One region of the Bacillus sp. PK6-013 genome, then DNA from elsewhere that is predicted to be linked to it. Evidence: predicted binding sites of a transcription regulator. Region 1 holds the regulator's gene; each other region holds the start of a gene.
The links. Region 1 encodes Rex, which represses fermentation and respiration genes when NADH is low (regulators of the CRP and FNR family bind a similar motif). Its sites were predicted from a motif close to TTGTGAAATATTTCACAA; they were not measured.
Positions count from the first base shown of each region.

Region 1 (5,742 bases):
TTTTGTGGATATTGTGGGTAAAACGCTTTCTTTCTTTTAAATAAAGGATTTTATTTGTGGACAAAAAAACCGCTCCGGCGTGGAGCGGTTCATCCTTTATTCATTTGTAGAGAGTGTTTCCCATTCTGTTAACAGTTGTTCAAGCTCCTCATTCAGCCGTTCATTTTCAGAGTGGATTTCCTGGACCTTCTCATGGTCTTGGAAGACGGCGGGGTCACACAGGAGCTCCTCATTTTTTTCGATCTGTTCTTCAATGTCCGTAATTCTTGTTTCGATTTCTTCAATCCTTCGCTGCCGCTGGCGTTCTTTTCTTTTCAGCTCTTTTTCTTCCTCATAGCTCTTTTTTGCGCCAGGTTTTTCGGAAGCGTTTTTCTGATGCTCTTCCGTCTGTTTTTCTAGTTCTTTCAGTTCAAGCTGCTGCGCTTTTTTTTCTGTGTAATAATCGTAGTCGCCTAAATATTCTTCTGCTTTGTCGCGGGAAAGCTCCAGTACTTTTGTCGCGATCCGGTTGATAAAATAGCGGTCATGGGACACAAATAATATCGTTCCCGGGTAATCGATCAAAGCGTTCTCCAAGACTTCCTTGCTGTCCAGGTCGAGATGGTTTGTCGGCTCATCAAGAATAAGGAAGTTCGCTTTTTGGAGCATCAGCTTGGCGAGGGCAAGCCTTGCTTTTTCGCCGCCGCTTAACGCGTGTACAGGTTTTAATACGTCTTCTCCCGAAAACAGGAAGTTGCCGAGGCAGGTCCGGATATCCTTTTCATTCATTTCCGGATAATCGTCCCAAAGCTCGTCAAGCACGCGTTTTGACGACGTCAATTCAGCCTGTTCCTGGTCATAGTAGCCGATTGAGACATGGGAGCCTGTCGCGATTGTTCCCGATACCGGCTGCAGCTTTTGAATCAATGCTTTTAAAAGGGTTGACTTGCCGATTCCGTTCGGTCCGACCAGTGCAACGCTTTCCCCGCGGGTAATGCGAAAGTTCAATGAACGGAGCAGCGGGGGCTGCTCCTGATAGCTTACTGTCAAGTCTTCCACCCGCAGTACATCGTTTCCGCTTTGCCTTGTAATTTCAAAGCGGAAAGACGCCGACTTTTCATCTCCGAGCGGTTTATCCATGATCTCCATCCGTTCAAGCTGCTTTCGTCTGCTCTGCGCCCGTTTCGTCGTCGAAGCTCTGGCCAGATTCCGGTCGACGAACTCCTGCAGCTTGGCGATTTCGTCCTGCTGCTTTTCATAAAGCTTTGTTTCCTTTTCCAGCTGTTCGGCTTTTAATTGGAGATAAGAGCTGTAGTTCCCGGTATATTTTTTGCTTTGGGACCGGCTGATCTCGTAAACTTGGGTAACCACTTTGTCAAGAAAGTACCTGTCATGGGAAACGATTAAAATCGCTCCGCTGTAATTTTGCAAATATTGTTCAAGCCATGTCAGGGTATCGATATCCAAGTGGTTTGTCGGTTCGTCCAAAATGAGGAGGTCGGGTTTTGTCAAAAGCATTTTTCCGAGGGCAAGCCTTGTTTTTTGACCTCCGCTTAAGTCCTGGACGCGGACGGAGTCGTCAAACCCCGCAAAGCCGAGCCCGTGCATGACGGATCTGACCTCTGCCTCATATTGGTAGCCGCCTTTGTCCTTGAACTCCTGCTGAAGCCTGTCATACGTCTTCATCAATGATTCAAGCATGTCCGGTCCGGCCTGCGCCATCTTTTCCTCGATCGCGCGCATTTCTTTTTCCATTTTTTTTAGAAAATCAAATACCGACAGCAATTCCTCTTTGAGCGTCAGCTTGGAATCGAGGCCGGAATGCTGGTCAAGGTAGCCCATCGTCAAATCTTTCGGCTTGATGATGTCCCCCTTTTCATATGAAAGTTTTCCTGCGATAATCTTTAGAAGAGTCGATTTTCCGGCGCCGTTGCGTCCGACGATCGCAATCCGGTCCCGAGATCTGACTTCGAGTTTTATATTCGTTAAAATCGTATCGGCTCCAAACGATTTTGAAAGTTGGTTCACTTGTAAAATCATCATGATCTTTCACCTCTTGTCTGCTATTTTAAGTGTAGCCTATCACTGCGCAGTCAGCAAACAATTAAGTGAAGTCTGGAAGATTTTAGCCAAAGAAAAAGACAGAATGAAAAAAATAGTGTATGATCGTTATAAGGAGAGTTCAGAACATGAATGAGTTTACACATTTTAATGAACAAGGCAGAGCCAAGATGGTTGATATAAGCGAAAAGGAAGCTTCAGTACGCACAGCTGCGGCTGTTTCAAGCGTGTCTATGAATCGAACAGTACATGAAAAAATCAAAAACCGGGAAATCGGAAAAGGCGATGTATTGTCGGTGGCGCAAGTGGCCGGAATCATGGCCGCAAAACAGACATCCGCCATCATCCCGATGTGCCATCCGATCGCTCTGAAAGGAGTCGACATCGCCTTTCGCTGGGAGGAGAAAGAACAGAAGAGCATCCTGCATATTCAATCTAAAGTGAAGACCAAAGGGAGCACAGGTGTGGAAATGGAAGCGTTAACTTCGGCCTCCGTATGTGCGCTGACCGTATATGACATGTGCAAAGCGGCGGATAAGGGAATGGTGATAGGACCGACCTTTCTTCTCGAAAAGACAGGCGGGAAAAACGGTGACTATAAAAGGGAAAAAGCTGATGTAGACATGGAGGATTAGTTTATGAACATGGATCATTCAAAAATTCCGCAAGCGACAGCGAAACGGTTGCCATTATATTATCGTTTTTTAAAAAACCTTCATGCATCCGGAAAACAGCGTGTATCTTCCGCTGAGCTGAGCGATGCCGTCAAAGTCGATTCTGCGACCATCCGCAGGGACTTCTCGTACTTCGGCGCGCTCGGAAAAAAAGGATACGGCTACAATGTCAATTATTTGCTGTCCTTTTTCAGAAAGACGCTTGATCAGGATGAAATGACGAACGTAACGCTCATTGGCGTGGGGAATTTGGGGACAGCCTTTCTCCATTACAATTTTATCAAAAATAATAATACAAAAATCGCCATGGCGTTTGACATCAATGAGGAAAAAATCGGAACCGAGGTCGGCGGTGTTCCCGTCTATGATCTGAATAGACTTGAAGAGCATATGACGGATGATATCCCCGTCGCCATTTTGACGGTACCGGCTCAAGCCGCACAGTCGATTACAGACAGGCTGGTGGAGCTTGGCATTAAAGGCATTCTTAATTTCACGCCGGCCCGCTTGAATGTGCCGGAACACATTCGCATTCATCATATAGATTTGGCGGTTGAACTTCAGTCGCTGGTGTATTTCATGAAACATTATTCAATGCAGGAAAAGTAAAACGGAAAACGAAAAATAAAGGAAAGGGGGCAGGCTTTATGCCAATCGGTCCTGGAAGCTTTATTTTAATTGTCGTGGTGGCGCTTTTGATATTCGGCCCGAAAAAACTTCCCGAGCTGGGAAGAGCAGCGGGAAACACGCTGAGGGAGTTTAAGAATGCGACAAAAGGTTTGGCTGACGACGATTCCGATAAAAAGAAAGAAGATCAGTAGGATAGGATGACATTTATGAAGGAAAGAGAAATGTCGCTGATAGAACATATCACAGAACTACGCAGACGGCTTGTGATCACTTTTTTCTTTTTTGTTTTATTTGTTGCGGCAGGCTTTTTATTGGCAAAGCCGCTGATTATCTATCTGCAGCAGACGGATGAAGCGAAGCTGCTGACGCTCAACGCGTTCAAGCTGACCGATCCTTTATTTGTGTACGTGCAGTTCGCTTTCATCATCGGCGCCGTCTTGACTTCGCCGCTTGTTTTATACCAGCTGTGGGCTTTCATCAGCCCGGGGCTGTATGAAAAGGAACGAAAAGTGACGCTCAGCTATATTCCGATATCGATTATTCTTTTTTTAGGCGGCATTGCCTTTTCTTACTTTATTTTATTTCCGTTTGTCGTGGACTTTATGACGAGAGTCTCAGATGATCTGAATGTCAACCAGGTCATCGGAATACACGAATATTTTCAGTTTCTGCTTCAGTTGACGCTTCCTTTTGGCTTATTGTTTCAGATGCCTGTGGTCATCATGTTTATCACAAGGCTCGGCCTCGTGACGCCGATGTTTTTGGCGAAAATCAGAAAATACGCATATTTTGTGTTGTTCGTCATCGCGGCCCTCATTACACCGCCTGAGCTTTTGTCGCATTTAATGGTCTCAGTGCCATTGCTCATTCTTTATGAAATCAGTATCGTGATTTCAAGAATATCCTACAGGCAGGCGCAAAAAACAATGATTCAAGAGGAAAATCAAGCGTTTTTGAACGACCATACAAAATAAGAGCCATTCTTTTTCAGAATGGCTCTTTTCCTTCACAAAAAAGGCTATTGATCTTTTCGTTTCATCTTGCCGGCCAGGGCGAACATTTTAAAGGAAATGCTGATATTATAGGCTGCGAAAAGCATCAGCAGGATCGTGTAAAAAGACCACATGCTTCCGGGCGAGGTTGCCGCCAGATATGTAAACAGCACACCCGTTAATAAATAAATCGCTCCCCAGAATTTAGGGCTTCTCATCATAGAAATCCTCCAATAATCATTTGCATTTTCTCGGCGTGTTTCAAATATTCTTCAATAGGCTCCCGGAATGTCTGCAGTAAGACGACGAGCGTATTCATGGCGACATGGGCGAAAATAGGCACGATAATCCGGTTGGTTCTGACATATAAAAAGGAGAATGTGAATCCCATTGCTGTATAAATGAGCAGATGGCTGAAATCCAAATGGACGACCGAGAAGAGCACCGAACTGAACAAAGCGGCAATGAAAAAATTCGTTTTCTCATAGATTGCACCGAAAATGATCTTTCTGAAAATGATTTCTTCAAGAATCGGTCCGAATACAGAAGAGACAAACACCATCAGCGGCAATGCGGTGATGATTTCCATGATCCGCTGCGTATTTTCCGATTCCGGGTTGACCCCGAACAAGTACATTTCGATCGAAGCGGCAATTGACTGCGAAAACAAAGCGAGAAAAACGCCGGCTACCGCCCATCCGATTGACGCTCCAACCGATGCTTTCGGGCGGTTGCGAAGCGTCGTCTTCGGCACCGTCCGCAAAATCAGCAGCACGATAACGAGACAGAGGGTAAACGCGATGACAGACCAGACGCCTGTCAATGTAAGCTGGGCTTCAGCCTTTGGCTGTCCTTTGCCCACTCCCAAAAAGTAAAGAAGAGGCAAGCCGACAGCGGCCGACAATTGCATGAGAACGTATGCCAATATAATAAACCAGTATTGTTTTCTCAAGCTTTATGTACTCCTTTTCTAAAAATCTAATTCAGACTATGTTTATTGTAACACACTCTTTTTAAATTATAGGATGATAAGGACATGCGGAGAAATGTAAGCGCAAAAAAATTTGACCTTATCACTTGAAATTGCCTGGGAGATTCTTTATTATAAGAATTGTGTTAGCACTCACCTAGTGCGAGTGCTAAAATTACATATGAAAATATTGAGGAGGTTGTTTCATTGTTAAAGCCATTAGGTGATCGCGTTGTCATTGAGCTCGTTGAGTCTGAAGAAAAAACTGCCAGCGGAATCGTACTTCCTGACTCCGCAAAAGAAAAACCACAAGAGGGTAAAGTGGTTGCAGCCGGTTCAGGCCGTGTGTTAGAGAGCGGAGAGCGCGTTGCATTAGAAGTTAAAACAGGCGACCGCATCATCTTCTCAAAATATGCAGGTACCGAAGTGAAATATG
Region 1 covers NZ_CP096417.1:3,637,303-3,643,044, reverse strand. Annotated here, with positions in the region: gene M1E03_RS18385 (ABC-F family ATP-binding cassette domain-containing protein) at 97-2,022, opposite strand; gene moaC (cyclic pyranopterin monophosphate synthase MoaC) at 2,169-2,675, shown strand; gene M1E03_RS18375 (redox-sensing transcriptional repressor Rex) at 2,679-3,323, shown strand; gene M1E03_RS18370 (twin-arginine translocase TatA/TatE family subunit) at 3,362-3,535, shown strand; gene tatC (twin-arginine translocase subunit TatC) at 3,542-4,318, shown strand; gene M1E03_RS18360 (YdiK family protein) at 4,363-4,554, opposite strand; gene M1E03_RS18355 (CPBP family intramembrane glutamic endopeptidase) at 4,554-5,288, opposite strand; gene groES (co-chaperone GroES) at 5,514-5,742, shown strand, end outside.

Region 2 (5,742 bases), 290 kb from region 1:
TATTCACACGAGCATCCAATCGTCACGGTCCTGGCAGGAATAGAAAACCGCTCGAAAAGAATCGAGCGGCTCCCTTTATATTCGAATTGATTTCTCCTCGGTTTTCCACTGTTTTTTCCATCCGGCCTGAGCAAGCAAAAGCAGTCCGAGTGCCAAAAATGCGATAACGGTAAAGGTGAGGAATCCGCTTGAATACGTACCCGTGATTTGCTTCAGCGTTCCGAGAATATTCGGGAGGAAGAATCCGCCGATTCCCCCCGCAGCGCCCACGACTCCCGTCACCATCCCGATCTCTTGCTGAAATCGCTGCGGTACAAGCTGGAATATCGCGCCGTTCCCCATCCCGAGGCAGCCCATGCCGATAAATAATGCGGCTGTGACAACGCCAAGAGACGGGAGCATACTGACTGAGAACATGCACAGAGCCACCCCGATAAAGAGGAATTGCAGCAGACGCACGCCGCCGATTTTATCGGCAATCAACCCGCCGACAGGGCGGAGGCAGCTTCCCGATGCAACGACGAGCGTGACAAATTCGCCGGCCCTTACCGCCGGAACGGCATACTGGGATGCAAAAAAGTAGCTTAAAAAGTTGGACAAGCCGACAAAACCTCCGAATGTTACGCTGTAGAGAAGGCAAAAATACCAAGTGTCCCTTTCTTTGAAAACAGCAAAATAGTCTTTGAGCGGTTTAGGCGCCGGCTGATTCGGAGGTTCTTTTGCCATAAGGAAATAGCTGAATAACACGAGTATCAGAGGAATCAGCGCCAATCCCATGACGCCGTTCCAGCCCACTTGCTCCGCCAGGCGAGGGCCGAATAGTGTAGCGAGCAGTGTTCCGCTGTTTCCCGCTCCGGCGATCCCCATGGCAAGGCCTTGCAAGTGCGGCGGATACCAGCGGCTCGCCATTGGCAGGGATGCGGAAAAGCTTGCGCCTGCCACACCGAGTAAAATTCCGATGATATACAGCTCGGCGACCGATGAACCGAACTGCCACCCCCATATCAGCGGAATCATCGTCACCAGCATTCCGCCAATAGCCGTTTTTTTCGGTCCGAAACGGTCGGTTAAAATGCCGAGCACAATCCGGAAAAACGATCCGGCCAAAGTAGGTATGGCGACAATCAATCCGACCTGTGATGGAGATAAATCAAAATCAGCCGTAATATAAACACCAAGCGCCCCCAGCAACACCCAAATCATAAAGCTGACATCGAAATATAAAAAAGATGACAACAAGGAAGGCGCGTGTCCGCTCTTCCTCAAATCCGCCAATTTCAATTGCAACACTCCCCATCCGATAGATTCTAGAATTTATCATGACAAAATAGAATAGGGTTGGCAGTATTTTTGTCAGCTTTACTAACAAACTAAAAGATTGAATATTTAAAATTTTAATTTGGACGGCATTATACCCGGCGATGATTGAATGTTGCTGAAGATTTGAGGTGTTATGACTGTTGAAAAGGGGAAACTTAGATTGGAATGGGCCTGATGCACTTGCAGATAAAGCAGTCTTTTGCAGCACGTTTACCAATTTTTCTTTAGCTGTAAGGCATATTTTTACCAAAAAATGTACAAATTTAAGGAAGAAGTATGTAGAGACACAAAATAGACATAAATAAAAATGTATATCACTTGAAAAAGTATGTGAAGTATTGCACAATATGAATGTGAAGAGTTTCACAAACAGCTTAGATTTTAAAACAAACGGCAAAGGAATGATGAGTCATGAGAAACCAAAAAGTCAACCGTACAGTTTTGATCGGTGCGGGTTTTGTTGGAAGCAGTTATGCATTTACGTTAATTAACCAAGGTATCACAGACGAACTTGTGATCATTGATTTAAATAAAGACAAAGCAATGGGCGATGTCATGGATTTAAACCACGGTAAAGCATTTGCCCCACATCCTGTGAAAACATGGTACGGCACATATGAGGACTGCAAAGACGCCGACATTGTCTGCGTATGCGCCGGAGCAAACCAAAAGCCGGGTGAAACCCGTCTGGATCTTGTCGAAAAAAACCTGAGAATTTTCAAAGGAATTATCGGAGAAGTCATGGCCAGCGGTTTTGACGGCATCTTCCTTGTCGCTACAAACCCGGTCGACATCTTGACTTACGCGACTTGGAAATTCAGCGGACTTCCGAAAGAACGCGTGATCGGAAGCGGTACAACACTTGATACAGCCCGTTTCCGTTACTTGCTCAGCGAGTATTTCGGTGTCGCTGCCCACAATGCCCACGGCTACATCATTGGTGAACATGGAGATACGGAGCTGCCTGTCTGGAGCCACGCGAATATCGGCGGAGTTCCCGTCAGCGACTTGCTGAAAAGAAATGAGAAATACAAAGCAGAAGATCTTGATGAACTGTTTGACAATGTTAAAAACGCCGCTTACCACATTATCGAGAAAAAAGGTGCGACATACTACGGAGTTGCCATGAGCCTCGCGCGTATTACGAAAGCGATTTACCGCAATGAAGAAGCGATTTTAACCGTGAGCGCACATCTTGAAGGCGAATTTGGGGAAAATGATGTTTATATCGGAGTTCCGGCGGTTGTCGGCCGATGCGGAGCGAGGGAAATTATTGAGCTCGACCTGAATGAAAAGGAAAAACAGCAATTCAAGCATAGCGCAGGTGTGTTAAAAGCAATTTTAAAACCGCATTTTGAACTGCAGGCATAACTGAACATCATGAAGATACTAACATCATGAAGATTGCGAGATGATGAAAATGTGGCAGCAGATATACGATCCGTTTGGGAATCTGTTTATCAGCGCTTTTGCCGCCATTCTGCCGATTCTTTTCTTTCTCCTTGCATTGACCGTGCTGAAGATGAAAGGAATCATCGCGTCATTTTTGACGCTGGCGGTCAGCTTTATTGTAGCGGTTTTCTTTTTTCACATGCCGGCTGCGAAAGCTGTCTCAGCCGTTTTACTTGGAATTGCAAACGGTCTTTGGCCGATCGGATATATTGTCCTGATGGCTGTATGGCTTTACAAAATTTCTGTCAAAACCGGAAAGTTTAAAGTGATCAGAGCGAGCATTGCCGGGATTTCGTCTGACCAGCGGCTTCAGTTATTGCTGATCGGGTTCAGTTTTAACGCCTTTTTGGAAGGCGCGGCAGGCTTCGGCGTGCCGATTGCGATCAGTGCCGTTCTTCTTGTCGAGCTTGGTTTTAAACCTTTAAAAGCGGCATCTCTATGTTTAATTGCGAATGCGGCATCCGGGGCCTTTGGAGCGATCGGAATTCCGGTAATCACAGGAGCACAGATGGGAGGCTTGACACCGGTTGAGCTTTCCAGAACGCTCGCTTTGATGCTGCCGTTCATCACTTTCTTTGTCCCGTTCCTGCTCGTTTTCATACTGGACGGGTTTAAAGGAATAAGGGAAACGCTGCCGGCTCTCCTTGTATTAAGCGGAAGCTATACGGCGGTGCAGACTATAACGATGATTGGATTGGGGCCGGAACTTGCGGACATTTTGGCCGCTTTAATCAGTATGGGAGCGCTGGCGCTGTTTTTGAAAAAGTGGCAGCCGCGCCACATATACAGAGAAACCGGGAATGAACATGAACCCGCTGAAAAATATCATGCAGCAGACATTATGAAAGCCTGGTCTCCGTTTTATATCTTGACCGCCGTCATTGCGGTGTGGAGCCTGCCCGGTTTTAAAGGACTTTTTCAGGAAGGCGGATGGCTGAAACAATCGACGATTTTATTCAACATGCCTTTTCTTCACCGGGAAGTGCTGAAAACGCCGCCAATCGCTCCGGAACCGGCACCGCTTGATGCCGTGATGAAGCTTGACTTCATTTCAGCGACGGGTACGGCGATACTGATCGCCGTGATCTTCACGATTGTGCTGAGCCGAAACATCAGTTTCCGCGGAGGACTTTCCAGCCTGAAAGAGACGGTCAAGGAACTGTGGCTTCCTGTTCTGACCATTTGCTTTGTGATGGGTTTTGCAAACCTGGCCAATTATACCGGATTGAGTTCAACCATCGGACTGGCGCTTGCCAAAGCGGGGGATATTTTTCCGTTCGTCAGTCCCGTATTGGGCTGGATCGGCGTGTTTATCACTGGTTCAGTCGTCAGCAACAATGCATTATTCGGCCACCTGCAAGCTGTCACCGGAGCGCAAATCGGGACAAGCTCAGCGTTGCTGCTTGCCGCCAATACCGCGGGAGGCGTGATGGCCAAGCTGATCTCACCGCAGTCGATTGCGATTGCAACAGCCGCGGTCCAAGAGACAGGGCAGGAATCAAAGCTTTTCAGCCAAACCGTTAAATATAGCTTGATCCTGCTTTTCATCATATGCATTTGGACATTTGCACTTTCAAAGCTTGGCATATAAAGAAGAGCCTTTTCCCGCAATGGGAAAAGGCTTTTTAAGCTGTTTGTTCTATCATGTCCTCTTTTTGAATACATTGTACAAGTTATCCGCGGAAGGGGGACGAGATATGATAAACATCTTCCTGAGTTATGTGTTTTTGGGCTTGTCTTTGGCCGCACCTGTCGGCCCTGTGAATGCGGCGCAGATCGACAGGGGGATGAAAGGTGGCTTCTTTCATGCCTGGCTGTTTGGTCTTGGCGCTGTGACGGCGGATGTCTTATATATGGCTTTGATCTATTTTGGAGTCGCTCAATTTTTGACAGCGCCATTTTTAAAAACGTTTTTATGGCTGTTTGGTTTTTTTGTTTTGACCTATACGGGGATCGAGAGCCTGGTCAAGGCGAAGGAAGTATCGCTGATGAGGGGTGCGGGAGAGAAAGGTTCATACCGCAAATCTTTCTTGTCTGGGCTGGTGATCTCCCTTTCAAACCCGCTGAGCATCATGTTCTGGCTCGGCATTTACGGAAGCATTTTGGCGAAAACGGTAGAGACGTACGAATCATACCAGCTGCTAATATGCAGTTCAGGCATTTTAATCGGACTTTTTTTGTGGGACTTGGCCATGTCTTTTCTTGCGGGGACATTCAGAACATTTTTAAGCCCGCGGATGATCCAGGCAACGACTTGGCTCGCGGGCATCAGTCTGATTGTTTTCGGATGTTACTTCGGCTATCAGGGGATGCTCGAACTGCTGAAGGCGGGAGGCTGATTATGTCTGCCCGTTTTTCTGTTCCTGATGGGCCCACCTTTTTTTCATCAGCATTGTCACAACAGCAATAACGGCAAGAAACAGAAGGCTCACAAAAAAGCCGGGTCTGCTGTTTTTTTCAAATAACGTACCTGAAACGGCAAATAAAATCAGGACAAGCGCTGTGACAATCTGGACATTCCCTTTCATTTTTGGCTTTGTGAGCTTTTTGCTTGAAAGCAGGATAAACATCCAGTTATAGAGCAGCATTAAGCTGGCGGCCGTTGTCATATGTTCATAAAGCTGCTTCGGCAAAAGCAGCGACAGAACGATGGAAGCAGCGAGAACGAGCACCGTCAGGCCGAGTGCCGGCCACGATACTTTCGCCTTTTCTTTTTTCGCAAAGCAGGCCGGTGCATCTCCATTTTTCGCCATTGTTCCCATTAGTGTGGTGACAGCGAACAGGGAAGCAGTCAGCGTTGAAAAACCGGCGATAATAAAAATGCCATTGAAAATATCCATGATCAAATCGAGATGAAAGTCTTTTAATGACGTAATAAACGGGCTGTTCTGTTCGGTAAATGCCCCGTGGGGGACTAGGAGCATGGCCAGCCCGATCGATGCGACGTAGATCACAGCAAGGGTTATGAGC
Region 2 covers NZ_CP096417.1:3,927,847-3,933,588, reverse strand. Annotated here, with positions in the region: gene M1E03_RS19720 (nitrate/nitrite transporter) at 76-1,281, opposite strand; gene M1E03_RS19715 (L-lactate dehydrogenase) at 1,732-2,691, shown strand; gene M1E03_RS19710 (L-lactate permease) at 2,741-4,363, shown strand; gene M1E03_RS19705 (LysE family translocator) at 4,473-5,111, shown strand; gene M1E03_RS19700 (amino acid permease) at 5,112-5,742, opposite strand, start outside.
Region 2: the regulator Rex is predicted to act here: its motif matches at 1,672-1,689, upstream of M1E03_RS19715 (L-lactate dehydrogenase).

Region 3 (5,742 bases), 1.4 Mb from region 1:
ATGAATTGATGAAAAGCGATCCTCTCCAGATGACAGAAGAAATGGACAGTTCAGATCCGCTCATGCTGCTTTACACATCGGGCACGACAGGACAGCCGAAGGGAGCGGTTCATACCCACGCCGGTTTTCCGCTGAAAGCTGCATTTGATGCGGGCTTCGGGATGGATGTCAAACAAGGGGACACGTTTTTCTGGTTTACAGACATGGGCTGGATGATGGGACCGTTTTTAATATTCGGGGGACTCATAAACGGAGCGGCAGTTTTGCTGTATGACGGAGCACCGGATTTCCCGGCCCCGAGTCGGCTGTGGGAGCTTGTCAGCAGACACCAGGTGTCGCATCTCGGCGTCTCTCCGACGCTCATTCGCTCACTGATGCAGCACGGCGAAAATTTTCTTCATCAATGCGACCTGAGCAGTCTGAAGGCAATCGGCTCAACGGGAGAACCATGGAATTATGAACCGTGGATATGGCTGTTCCGCCATGCTGGAAAAGAGCGGATTCCTATTTTTAATTATTCAGGAGGAACGGAAATTTCAGGCGGCATTTTGGGCAATGTGCTCCTGCGGCCAATCACGCCGATGACGTTTAATTCGCCTCTGCCTGGCATGGCGGCCAATGTCTTCAACGAAAAAGGGGAGGAAGTCGTCAATGAAGTCGGGGAGCTTGTCCTGACAAAGCCGTGGGTCGGCATGACGAATGGTTTTTGGAAGGAGCCGTCCAGATATGAAAAAGCATATTGGAGCCGCTGGACTGACGTCTGGGTGCATGGCGATTGGGCAAAACGTGATGAAAACGGCTACTGGACGATCAGCGGACGTTCTGATGATGTGATCAATACTGCTGGGAAAAGGATCGGGCCCGCCGAAATAGAGTCCGTACTGGTCGGCCATCCAGCGGTGGCGGAAGCAGGCGTTATCGGCGTTCCGGATCAGCTCAAAGGTCAGGCTGCCGTCTGCTTTGTCGTCCTCACACAGTCGGAAAAGCCGTCGGAAAAACTAAAAGATGATTTGCTGAACCTCGCCTCTGACGCGATCGGTAAAGCGATCAAGCCAAAAGCGGTTTACTTTGTCAGCGGTCTGCCGAAGACGAGAAATGCAAAAGTGATGAGACGGCTGATCAGAGCTGCCTATTTGAACGAGCCGGCAGGCGATTTGTCAACATTGGAAAATCGTCAAACATACGATGAAATTACCGGCCTTTCAGCGCAAAAAAATCTGTAGTATACTGGATAAGGCTTGCAGACAAAGAAGAAGGACACGTCCTTCCTCTTTTTATTTTAAGACCAAAAACTCACATTCTGACGATAACCGAACCTCCGCCGGCCGCGCAGACGCGGTTTTGCTGCTCTTCAATTGAACGCAGCAGCTGATTGTTGCATTCCATGAGTTTGATCAGCAATTCCATTTGATCTTCGAGATTTTTCAGCCTTTGATTCATCTGCTGAGAAGATTGGCCGGTGTGCATGTGCGGGGCTGAAGGCGGATAAGACGTTTCAGAATTCCATTTTGAATACATAGAAATAGGCCTCCATCATCTAAACTGATATATCTTATCGTATGATCCTAAAATCGCAACGTTCGCCTAAATCAAAACGAGAGGAACTAAAACATGTACTTGACGATAAAGGAAACCGCAGAATATTTAACGCTTTCAGAAGCATATGTTGAACAGCTTGTGAGAGAAAAGAAAATTCGCACCGTCTTCGACGGACAGCAGCATTTAATCAACAAAGATCAATTCAATACCCATATGGAACAGATGGAAAAGTATAAAGAGTGGGCGGAATCCGTTCTGAACGAACCCATCCCCGAAGATCCGGATGTTAAAGATGAAGATTAACCAAGATAACGATAATTACATTATGTAAACTAGGTGCGTTTCTGGGAAATATTCGCACGACTCTATCATGACGTGTGAATGGGACGTTTCGTAAAAAAAGACACAATATAGGAAATGAAAGGGATGAAAGAAGCCCTATATATAAAGTTTTCTATGATTTTATTTCATTTCCGAAACAATCACGTTCATTTTTTGTTCAAAAAGTGTTATCATTTAGTAGTAAAAAATACAGTGTGTTTTGAGATTGCGGGTTTTCGGGAATTCCAGACTGAAAACAGCAAAACAAACACAAAAGGGGAGAACCTTTTTGCGGACTTGTTTGTGCACAAATTCACAAACTGTGAAAAAGGGGTTCCTTCAAAAAACAGCACATCGCTTATTGAAAAGGAGAATTGGTTATGCCGGAAACAATCGATCAAACAGCTGATCAAACAAACGAATCTGTAAGCCAAAGCCAACGCGATCTTATCGATCAACTGCTAAAACCTGAAGTACAGGAGTCTTTGACTGTTTTAGTCGACCAGCTTCCAAAGCTGACAGAACTGGTCAACATTTTGACAAAGTCTTACGATTTCGCACAATCCGTTGCAACTGATGAAGTATTAAAAAATGATACGGTCGGTGCCATCACAGAAATTCTTGAGCCTGTCAAAGATACGGCAAAAGAAATCGCGGCTACCGCCATTGAAGCAAAAGACCGCGCTGACGAAAGCAATGAAGTCATCGGACTTTTCGGTTTGCTGAAAATGCTTAAAGATCCGCAGGCCCAAAAGATGTTCCGCTTTGTTCAAAGCTACCTGCAAATCATGTCAGAACGCGAAAAACAAAAATAATCACTATACATTCAGAATAAGGACGGAGGATTCACGATGTCAAAACATATCGTCATTTTAGGCGCTGGTTACGGCGGATTACTGTCTGCTTTAACAGTTCGCAAACACTACACAAAAGAAGAAGCAAAAATCACAGTGGTTAACCAATACCCGACACATCAAATCATCACAGAACTGCATCGCCTTGCTGCGGGCAACGTGTCAGAACAGGCCATTGCGATGCCGCTTGCAAAGCTTTTCAAAGGAAAAGACATCGATCTTAAAATCGCCAAAGTCAACTCGTTCTCAGTTGACAAAAAAGAAGTCGCTCTTTCTGACGGCTCTACCCTGACGTATGACGCGCTTGTCGTCGGTCTTGGTTCTGTCACTGCTTACTTCGGCATTCCTGGCCTTCAAGAAAACAGCATGGTGCTCAAATCTGCAAACGATGCAAACAAGATCTTCAAACATGTTGAAGAGCGCGTGCGCGAATACGCTAAAACGAAAAACGAAGCGGATGCTACGATCCTAATCGGCGGCGGCGGACTAACAGGCGTCGAGCTTGTCGGTGAACTCGCCGATATCATGCCGAACCTTGCGAGAAGCTACGGTGTCGATCCGAAAGAAATCAAGCTGAAGCTTGTTGAAGCCGGTCCGAAAATCCTGCCGGTTCTTCCGGATGAGCTGATCGAACGTGCGACAAAGAGCCTTGAAAAACGCGGCGTTGAATTCTTGACAGGACTGCCTGTCACAAATGTAGAAGGAAACGTTGTTGATTTGAAAGACGGGCAAAAAATCGTCACAAATACATTTGTCTGGACCGGCGGTGTTCAAGGCAATCCGCTGATCGGCGAGTCAGGTCTTGAAGTGAACCGCGGACGCGCAACTGTAAACGATTTCCTTCAATCCACATCACATGAAGACGTATTTGTTGCAGGAGACAGCGCCGTTGTCTTCGGTCCGGATGGCCGTCCGTACCCTCCGACAGCTCAAATCGCTTGGCAAATGGGCGAGCTGATCGGCTACAACCTGTATGCATACTTAGAAAACAAATCAATGGAAACGTTCAGCCCTGTCAACTCGGGCACGCTTGCAAGCCTTGGCCGCAAAGATGCAGTTGCCGTTATCGGCGCGAACAGTACATCTCTTAAAGGCCTGCCTGCTTCATTGATGAAAGAAGCGAGCAACGTCCGTTATCTGACTCATATTAAAGGTCTGTTCAGCCTTGCTTATTAATGGAAATGAAGCGCTACTTATAGTTTAAACTATAAGTGGTGCTTTTTTTTGCTTTAAATTTGACGGGCAAATGAAAATATTGTGGTAAATTTGAACCAAAATGCATTGACAAAAAGACGGTCTCATCGCATTATATGAATATAAAATAAAAATATTTATATGTTTATAAAACAAGGAGAGACTGACATGCCGAAATTTACCGAAAAAGAAAAGGAAGCGATACGCTCAGCTTTAGTGCAAAGCGGAAGAGAGCTTTTTGCGCAGCTTGGATTGAAAAAAACGAGCGTTGGTGAGCTAACAGCCTCGGCCGGAATTGCCCAAGGCTCATTTTATACATTTTTCGACTCGAAAGAGGAGCTTTATTTTGAGATTTTGCAGCAGGAAGAAAGTAAGATCCGCGCCCAGCTTGAGGCATCATTTTCTGAAAGCGGGAAAACATTTGCACAGTTTTTGCGTGAAGCATTGGCGGTGGTGGAAGATAACCCGTACATTCGCCAAGTTTACGATGACAACTTACTCGAGACACTCTTCCGCAAACTCCCCGAAGAAAAGCTGCAGGCGCATTTCGACAGCGACGAAGATTTTTTCAAGCCTTTAATTGAAATGGGCCAGGAAAAAGGCTGGCTTGTCAGAAAAAAACCGGAGACGATCGTCAGTGTGATTCGCGCCATTGTTCTTTTATCCTTTCAAAAAACAAATATTGGGGAAGACCGCTACGACGAAACGATGGATTTGCTTATCGAATTGATCGGACAGGGGCTTTCGGCCAAGGAGGATGCATCCCATGATTGAAGTCAGCGGGCTTCGCTTCACATACCCCGGACAAAAAACGCCCGTATTGAAAGGAATCGACTTTTCGATTCAAAAGGGTGAAATTTTTGGATTTCTCGGCCCGTCCGGCGCTGGAAAAAGCACGATTCAAAAAATATTAATCGGTATTTTAAAGCAATATGAAGGCCGGGTTTCTGTGATGGGGAAAGAATTGAGTCAAGCCGACAGCTCCTTTTATGAGAAAATCGGCGTCGCCTTTGAATTTCCGAATTTCTATCAACGATTAACGGCACTGGAAAACTTAAATTTGTTCCGTTCCTTGTATGCATCTGAAACCGAGGAGCCGGAAACGCTGCTCGCTTTAACGGGTCTTGAAGAGTACGGCCGGACAAAGGTATCCGCTTACTCAAAAGGCATGAAAATGAGGCTGAATTTTTTGAGAGCCCTGATCAATCAGCCTGATCTTTTATTTCTAGACGAACCGACCTCGGGGCTCGATCCCGTGCATGCCAAAAAATTAAAACAGCTTATCCTGAACAAAAAGGCGGAAGGGAAGACGATCCTGATCACAACGCACCACATGCAAACAGCTGAAGAAATCTGCGACCGCGTAGCTTTCATCGTTGACGGCAGGGTGGCTTTGATTGATTCTCCACGCGCCTTGAAAGTGCAAAAAGGAAAAAGGCACGTAAAAGTGGAGTACCGCAGCCGCAGGCAGCTGGAAACTGCTCAATTCGACCTTGATCAGATCGGCAGCAGCCCGGAATTTTTGAACTTGATCAAGGAGCACCCTGTGGAAACCATTCATTCCCAAGAAGCATCGCTTGAAGACATCTTTATCGATGTGACGGGGAGGCGTTTAAGTTGAGGATCTTATCAGCGATTTCCCATGATATCAAACTTCAGTTCAAGCACGGTTTTTATTATGCCTATTTGCTGATCAGCGCGGTGTATATCGCCGTGTTGCAGTTTCTTCCGGCTGTTTACAGGGAGGCGGCCAACATTGCCTTGACGTTTTCAGATCCGAGCTTCCTGGGGTTTTTCTTCATCGGGGGTCTTGTTTTACTGGAGAAAGGGCAAA
Region 3 covers NZ_CP096417.1:2,213,519-2,219,260, forward strand. Annotated here, with positions in the region: gene M1E03_RS11080 (AMP-binding protein) at 1-1,223, shown strand, start outside; gene M1E03_RS11085 (hypothetical protein) at 1,294-1,518, opposite strand; gene M1E03_RS11090 (excisionase family DNA-binding protein) at 1,612-1,842, shown strand; gene M1E03_RS11095 (helical membrane plugin domain-containing protein) at 2,241-2,675, shown strand; gene M1E03_RS11100 (NAD(P)/FAD-dependent oxidoreductase) at 2,712-3,890, shown strand; gene M1E03_RS11105 (TetR/AcrR family transcriptional regulator) at 4,077-4,682, shown strand; gene M1E03_RS11110 (ABC transporter ATP-binding protein) at 4,675-5,529, shown strand; gene M1E03_RS11115 (fluoroquinolone export ABC transporter permease subunit) at 5,526-5,742, shown strand, end outside.
Region 3: the regulator Rex is predicted to act here: its motif matches at 2,162-2,179, upstream of M1E03_RS11095 (helical membrane plugin domain-containing protein).

Region 4 (5,742 bases), 1.6 Mb from region 1:
TATATATACGTCAATCAGTTTGAAGAACATCTCCCTGAGGAGCTGTTGTCAGATTTGGCCGTCAAAGTGTCTTCCGTTTACACCGGAATCGGTTCAGACGGAATGATACTCATCTGTCCTTCAGATCAAGCGCCGGTTAAAATGAGGATTTTCAACAGCGACGGATCTGAAGGCAAAAACTGCGGAAACGGTTTGCGCTGCGTTGCAAAATACGCGTATGAACATAAACTGGTGAAGGAAACATCCTTTTTAATTGAAACTCTTTCAGGCTTGGTAAAGGCTGAGATTGAAGTGAAGGAAGGAAAAGTTGTATCGGCTACAGTCGATATGGGTGAACCGCGCCTTCTCAAATCAGATATGCCAATGCTCGGTGAACAGGGATCGGAGACGATCAATGAAAAGATGATATTCGGCGGCCGGGAAATGAAAGGTACCGCTGTATCCATGGGCAATCCCCATATCGTCTTTTATTTAGACGATATTGAAAAAGCGCCGCTTACGTCGATGGGACCGCTCATTGAAAAAGATGAAAGGTTTCCGGAAGGGGTTAACGTAGAATTTGTTGAAGTCGAAAACGGCAAAGAACTCCATTTCCGTGTATGGGAAAGGGGTTCAGGAATTACCCAGGCATGCGGAACGGGCGCCTGCGCAGCCGCAGTGAGTTCGATACTCAACGGCTATTCCAAACGAGACACGGACATTACTGTCCATCTCGCCGGCGGCGATCTGATCATTAATTGGAAAAATGACGGACGCGTCATGATGACAGGACCCGCTGAAACGGTATGTGAAGGCGAGTTTTTTATATCATGAGTCGGTCCGTTTGAGAAATCGGGCGTGCAACTTTATAATAAAGTACACATGAGCTTTTAGGAGGTGTGATGTTATGAGCGAAAAAACAGTTACGGTCACGGAAGCGGCTGCTCTTCATATCAAGGATATGATGAAAGAGCATGAAGAGGAGAACGCATTCTTGAGAATCGGAGTAAAAGGCGGCGGATGCAGCGGTCTGTCATACGGCATGGGTTTTGAACACGAAAAAAACGAAGACGACAATGAATTCGTCCAGCATGGAATCACAGTGCTTGTAGATCAAGAAAGCCTGGATATTATGAACGGTACGGTCATTGATTTTAAACAATCGATGATGGGCGGAGGCTTCACCATCGATAATCCAAATGCCATCGCTTCATGCGGCTGCGGATCATCATTCAGAACCGCAGTGAATGCAGGGAAGCCTGAAGAGTGCTGACATATTGGCATCAGGTCAACGATATGGAATGAGAAAAACGCCTTTCATTGCGATGCATCATCGTGACGAAAAGGCGTTTTATTATGATCTGGGGGGAAAGAAATGAAACTCGTATCAACGCTCGGCTTGTCAAAAGCGGACGTTACCGCGTTTTTTCATAAGCATTGGGGAAGTCCGGACATGGTCAATTCACACGGAACATTCCGCTGCGATGAATTGGAAGGATTCGCTGTGACAGATGAAAAAGGCGATATAAAAGGCCTGATTACGTACTTCATCGCCGGAAACGAATGTGAAGTCGTCTCCTTGGACAGTATTGCCGAAAACAAAGGGATCGGCTCACTCCTTTTAAACGAAGTGGAACGTGCTGCAAAGCGAAAACAGTGTCAATCGATTAAACTGATCACGACGAACGATAATATGCGGGCGTTTATGTTTTATCAAAAGAGAGGCTATACAATGGCCGAGCTGTATGTAAACGCAGTTGAAGAAGCAAGAAAAGTAAAGCCTGAAATTCCCTTTGCCGCTGATAACGGCATTCCGATTCGGGATGAGATTCTTTTGGTAAAAGATTTAACATAATCTGTTTTCCGCTTCGCTCGGGAAATGCCGGAAGGCAGCAATGCAGCCACCCCGCTCAAGTGCTGAGCAAGGTTTTTGCAACGGGGCTTCCGGAACAATCGTGTTTATTTCTGGTTAAAGATTCGGTTGAGATTGCTCGTGTTGTTGGTGATTGAGGTGATATAGCGGCTTCCGCTTACCATTTCCTTGTTGCACAGAGGGCATAGAGGGCGATCGCTGCTCGTGAAATTTTTTCTCATCCATCCGTTGCAGTCCTCAGCGGTACATTCCCACGTACTGATATCTTCCTTTGGCAAAGGCTCTTGATTGCGATTGTTGTAGTAAGACATATCGTCACTTCCTAACAAGGGTTTTTTGGAGTTCATTTAAGAATATTTTGTGAATCTTAAGACATTCTATTCGTCAATTTGTTATTCTATACTGGACAGGTTTATTTAGAGTCCAAGCCCAGTAAAGAAAAGGGGTTCAACCATGGAAAAAATCAACTGCAGAAGCTGCGGCGGGCTTACGCCTTACGATTCAAAAGTCTGTGAAGCATGCGGCTGCGAAAAACCGCTTCCAAAAGCACAGAAAATTACGGACCGGATTGTCTTGACTGCGGCGGGAGTGGTCGGTATCTTAACGATTGTGCTGATTTTGGGAACGATCTTCTCATATTTGAATATCATATAATGAAAAGGAGCCGGTGTCAGGCTCCTTTTCATTTTTATTTGTTTTCAAACATGCTTGTAGAGTGCAGCGGCTGCACGCGCGCTTTAGGATCCATGTAAGCTTTTGCATTATTGACAGCGGTCGGTGCTTCTCCAAATCCGCTGGCAATCAGCTTGACTTTTCCTTCGTATGTGCAGATGTCGCCGGCTGCATAGAATCCCTCGATGTTCGTTTCCATTGTGGACTTGACGACGATCGAATTTTTCTCGATTTCAAGCCCCCAGTTTTTGATTGGTCCGAGAGATGAAACAAAGCCGAAGTTGACGATCACATCGTCGACATCGATGATTTCTTTTCTCTCGCCTTTCACTTCCTCGATGACGATCTGTTCAATCCGCTCGGCGCCGATCAGTTCGGTCGGAACAAACGGTGTCAGCACATTGACTTTTGAATTGTGCAGGTTTTCGACGCTGTGTTCATGTGCGCGGAATTTATCGCGGCGATGAATAATTGACACCTCTTTAGCGATCGGTTCCAGCATGAGCGCCCAGTCGACGGCGGAGTCGCCGCCGCCCAACACCGCAACGCGTTTGCCCGCAAATTGATTCAGATCATCTATAAAGTAATGAAGGTTTGCATTCTCGTATTGAGCCGCAGATTCAAGCTCGAGCTTTCTCGGCTGGAATGCTCCGTTTCCAGCTGTAATAATCACCGTTTTAGAATAGTGGATTTCTTTGTTGGTGACGAGCTTGAAAATGCCGTCTGCTTGTTTTTCAACGCTTTCGACGGCTTGTTCCAGACAAACGGTCTGATCAAATTTCGCCATTTGCTCTTTTAAATTGTCGACCAGCTCCTGAGCGCGGATTTTAGGGAACCCGGCTACATCGTATATGTATTTTTCGGGATACAAAGCGGACAGCTGACCGCCTAGCTGCGGCAGGCTTTCGATAATTTTGACGCTCGCTTGCCGCATTCCGCCGTAAAATGCGGTAAACAAGCCGACAGGGCCGCCCCCGATAATTGTAATGTCATATACTTTTGAGTCTTCACGCATGAAAATAATGCCCCCTAAATGAAAATTGTTCTTAATTATATCATATCACATAAAATAAATACGAGCGCGTCTGTTTTTTTAAGATCGGAAAATATTACCGTCTGATCTAAAGTCTGCCGCCCGAGCATATTTAATCTTGAAAAAGCAAAAGCGAGCGGCTATGATGTAGTTGTGAACATTTTGTTAAAGATTCGTGAATATTTTTCGACGCACAGCCGAAAAACATTCCGTTGTTCGGCAAATTAAAGTGAAGGGTTTCACAAACTTTTTTTCATAAAAAGCCTGAAGCCGGCAGAAGATAACCCAAAGGCTATTTTTAATCCGGCTTAGCAGTAAAATACAGAAAAGGTGGATGTGATTCCGTTGAATAAGCCAAAAGTAGTAGTATTAGGTGCAGGTTATGGTGGATTAATGACCGTTACGAAACTTGTTAAAAAAATCGGCGTCAATGAAGCGGATGTTACGCTTGTCAACAAGCACAATTATCATTATGAGACAACCTGGATGCACGAAGCGAGCGCAGGTACGCTTCATCATGACAGATGCCGCTATCAGATTAAAGACGTCATCAATACATCCCGTGTCAATTTCGTTCAGGATACGGTAAAGAAAATCGATAAAGAAGGAAAGAAAGTCGTCCTTGAAACCGGCGAGCTTAGTTACGACTATCTTGTCGTAGCGCTGGGGGCCGTCCCTGAAACTTTCGGAATTTCTGGATTGAAAGAGTATGCTTTCTCCATTTCAAACATCAACTCGTCCCGGCAGCTTCGCGAGCACATTGAATATCAGTTTGCGACGTATAACACAGAAGCCGAGAAGCGCCCGGAACGCCTGACGATCGTTGTCGGAGGAGCGGGTTTTACCGGCATTGAATTTTTGGGCGAATTGGGCAACCGCATTCCTGAGCTGTGCCGCGAATACGATATCGATCGCCAGCAGGTTCGTTTAATATGCGTGGAAGCCGCGCCGTCCGTTCTCCCGGGCTTTGATCCGGAGCTTGTCGATTATGCGGTCAACTACCTTGAAGGAAAAGGCGTTGAATTCAAAATCGGCACGGCGGTGAAAGAATGCACGCCTGACGGAATCATCTGTGGAAAAGACGATCAGACCGAAGAAATCAAAGCAGGCACTGTCGTATGGGCCGCAGGTGTCCGCGGCAACCCGATCATAGAAGAATCAGGCTTTGAAAACATGCGCGGCCGTGTGAAGGTAAAACCTGATCTGCGCGTTGAAGGCCATGATGATATATTTGTTATCGGAGACTGCTCGCTGATCATAAATGAAGAAACCGAAAGGCCTTATCCGCCGACTGCGCAGATTTCCATGCAGCAGGGCGAAACGTGCGCAAACAATTTGGCCGCACTGATTCACGGCAAAGAAACGGAAACGTTCTCATTCGATAATAAAGGCTCTGTCGCTTCTCTCGGCGAACATGATGCAATCGGCGTCGCATTCGGGAGAAAGATGACGGGAACGACGGCGTCCATGATGAAAAAAATTATCGACAACCGCTCGCTGTTCCTGATCGGCGGGCCGGGACTTGTTCTGAAAAAAGGAAAGTTTAAATTTTTCTAAGCGGAATCGAAGCCTGCAGCGGAAGCTGCGGGCTTTTTATTCGGGGTTAAAAACTTCAAAAACGAAAGAAAAAGGAAGATAGCTTAGCTTTTAAGCGCTTACATCGAATGATCTGTTATATTTTCTGACTTTATTATTGACAATGTTCATGATATATTATCAGAAAATTAAGAAAAAGGTGAGTAACTAATGAAGACGACATCAACCCATCGCCTTGAATCAACCTGTACATTTTGTTCGGGAAAAGGCTATTTTCAGCTTCTGCTCGGTGGTTCGGAAACGTGCAACAACTGCAAGGGAACGGGAAAAGACCGCTGATCGCCGCTTTCCAATGATTGACTCAAGTTCCTTCCCCAATGTACACTAAAAGAGGTGAATTGGGGGTGGAGGCTTTGATTAGTTTACCAGTTGTCATCATTTCAGTTGTCTTATTTTTCGTCCTGTTTTTCGGCATCGGTTTTCTGCTGAATATGCTGCTCAGGATGTCATGGATCATGGCTGTCATTTATCCAATTGTATGCCTTTTCATTGTGAATAAAGAAAAGCTGATTCGCTATGTAGAGGCGCCGGGAGAGGCATTTTCCGGCCTTTTTGACAGAGTGGCTTCATTGGCAGCTGCCGATATCAT
Region 4 covers NZ_CP096417.1:924,714-930,455, forward strand. Annotated here, with positions in the region: gene dapF (diaminopimelate epimerase) at 1-813, shown strand, start outside; gene M1E03_RS04590 (HesB/IscA family protein) at 887-1,252, shown strand; gene M1E03_RS04595 (GNAT family N-acetyltransferase) at 1,355-1,834, shown strand; gene M1E03_RS04600 (cold-shock protein) at 1,939-2,163, opposite strand; gene M1E03_RS04605 (hypothetical protein) at 2,306-2,506, shown strand; gene yumC (ferredoxin--NADP reductase 2) at 2,541-3,539, opposite strand; gene M1E03_RS04615 (NAD(P)/FAD-dependent oxidoreductase) at 3,897-5,114, shown strand; gene M1E03_RS04620 (YuiA family protein) at 5,304-5,432, shown strand; gene M1E03_RS04625 (YuiB family protein) at 5,507-5,742, shown strand, end outside.
Region 4: the regulator Rex is predicted to act here: its motif matches at 3,785-3,802, upstream of yumC (ferredoxin--NADP reductase 2).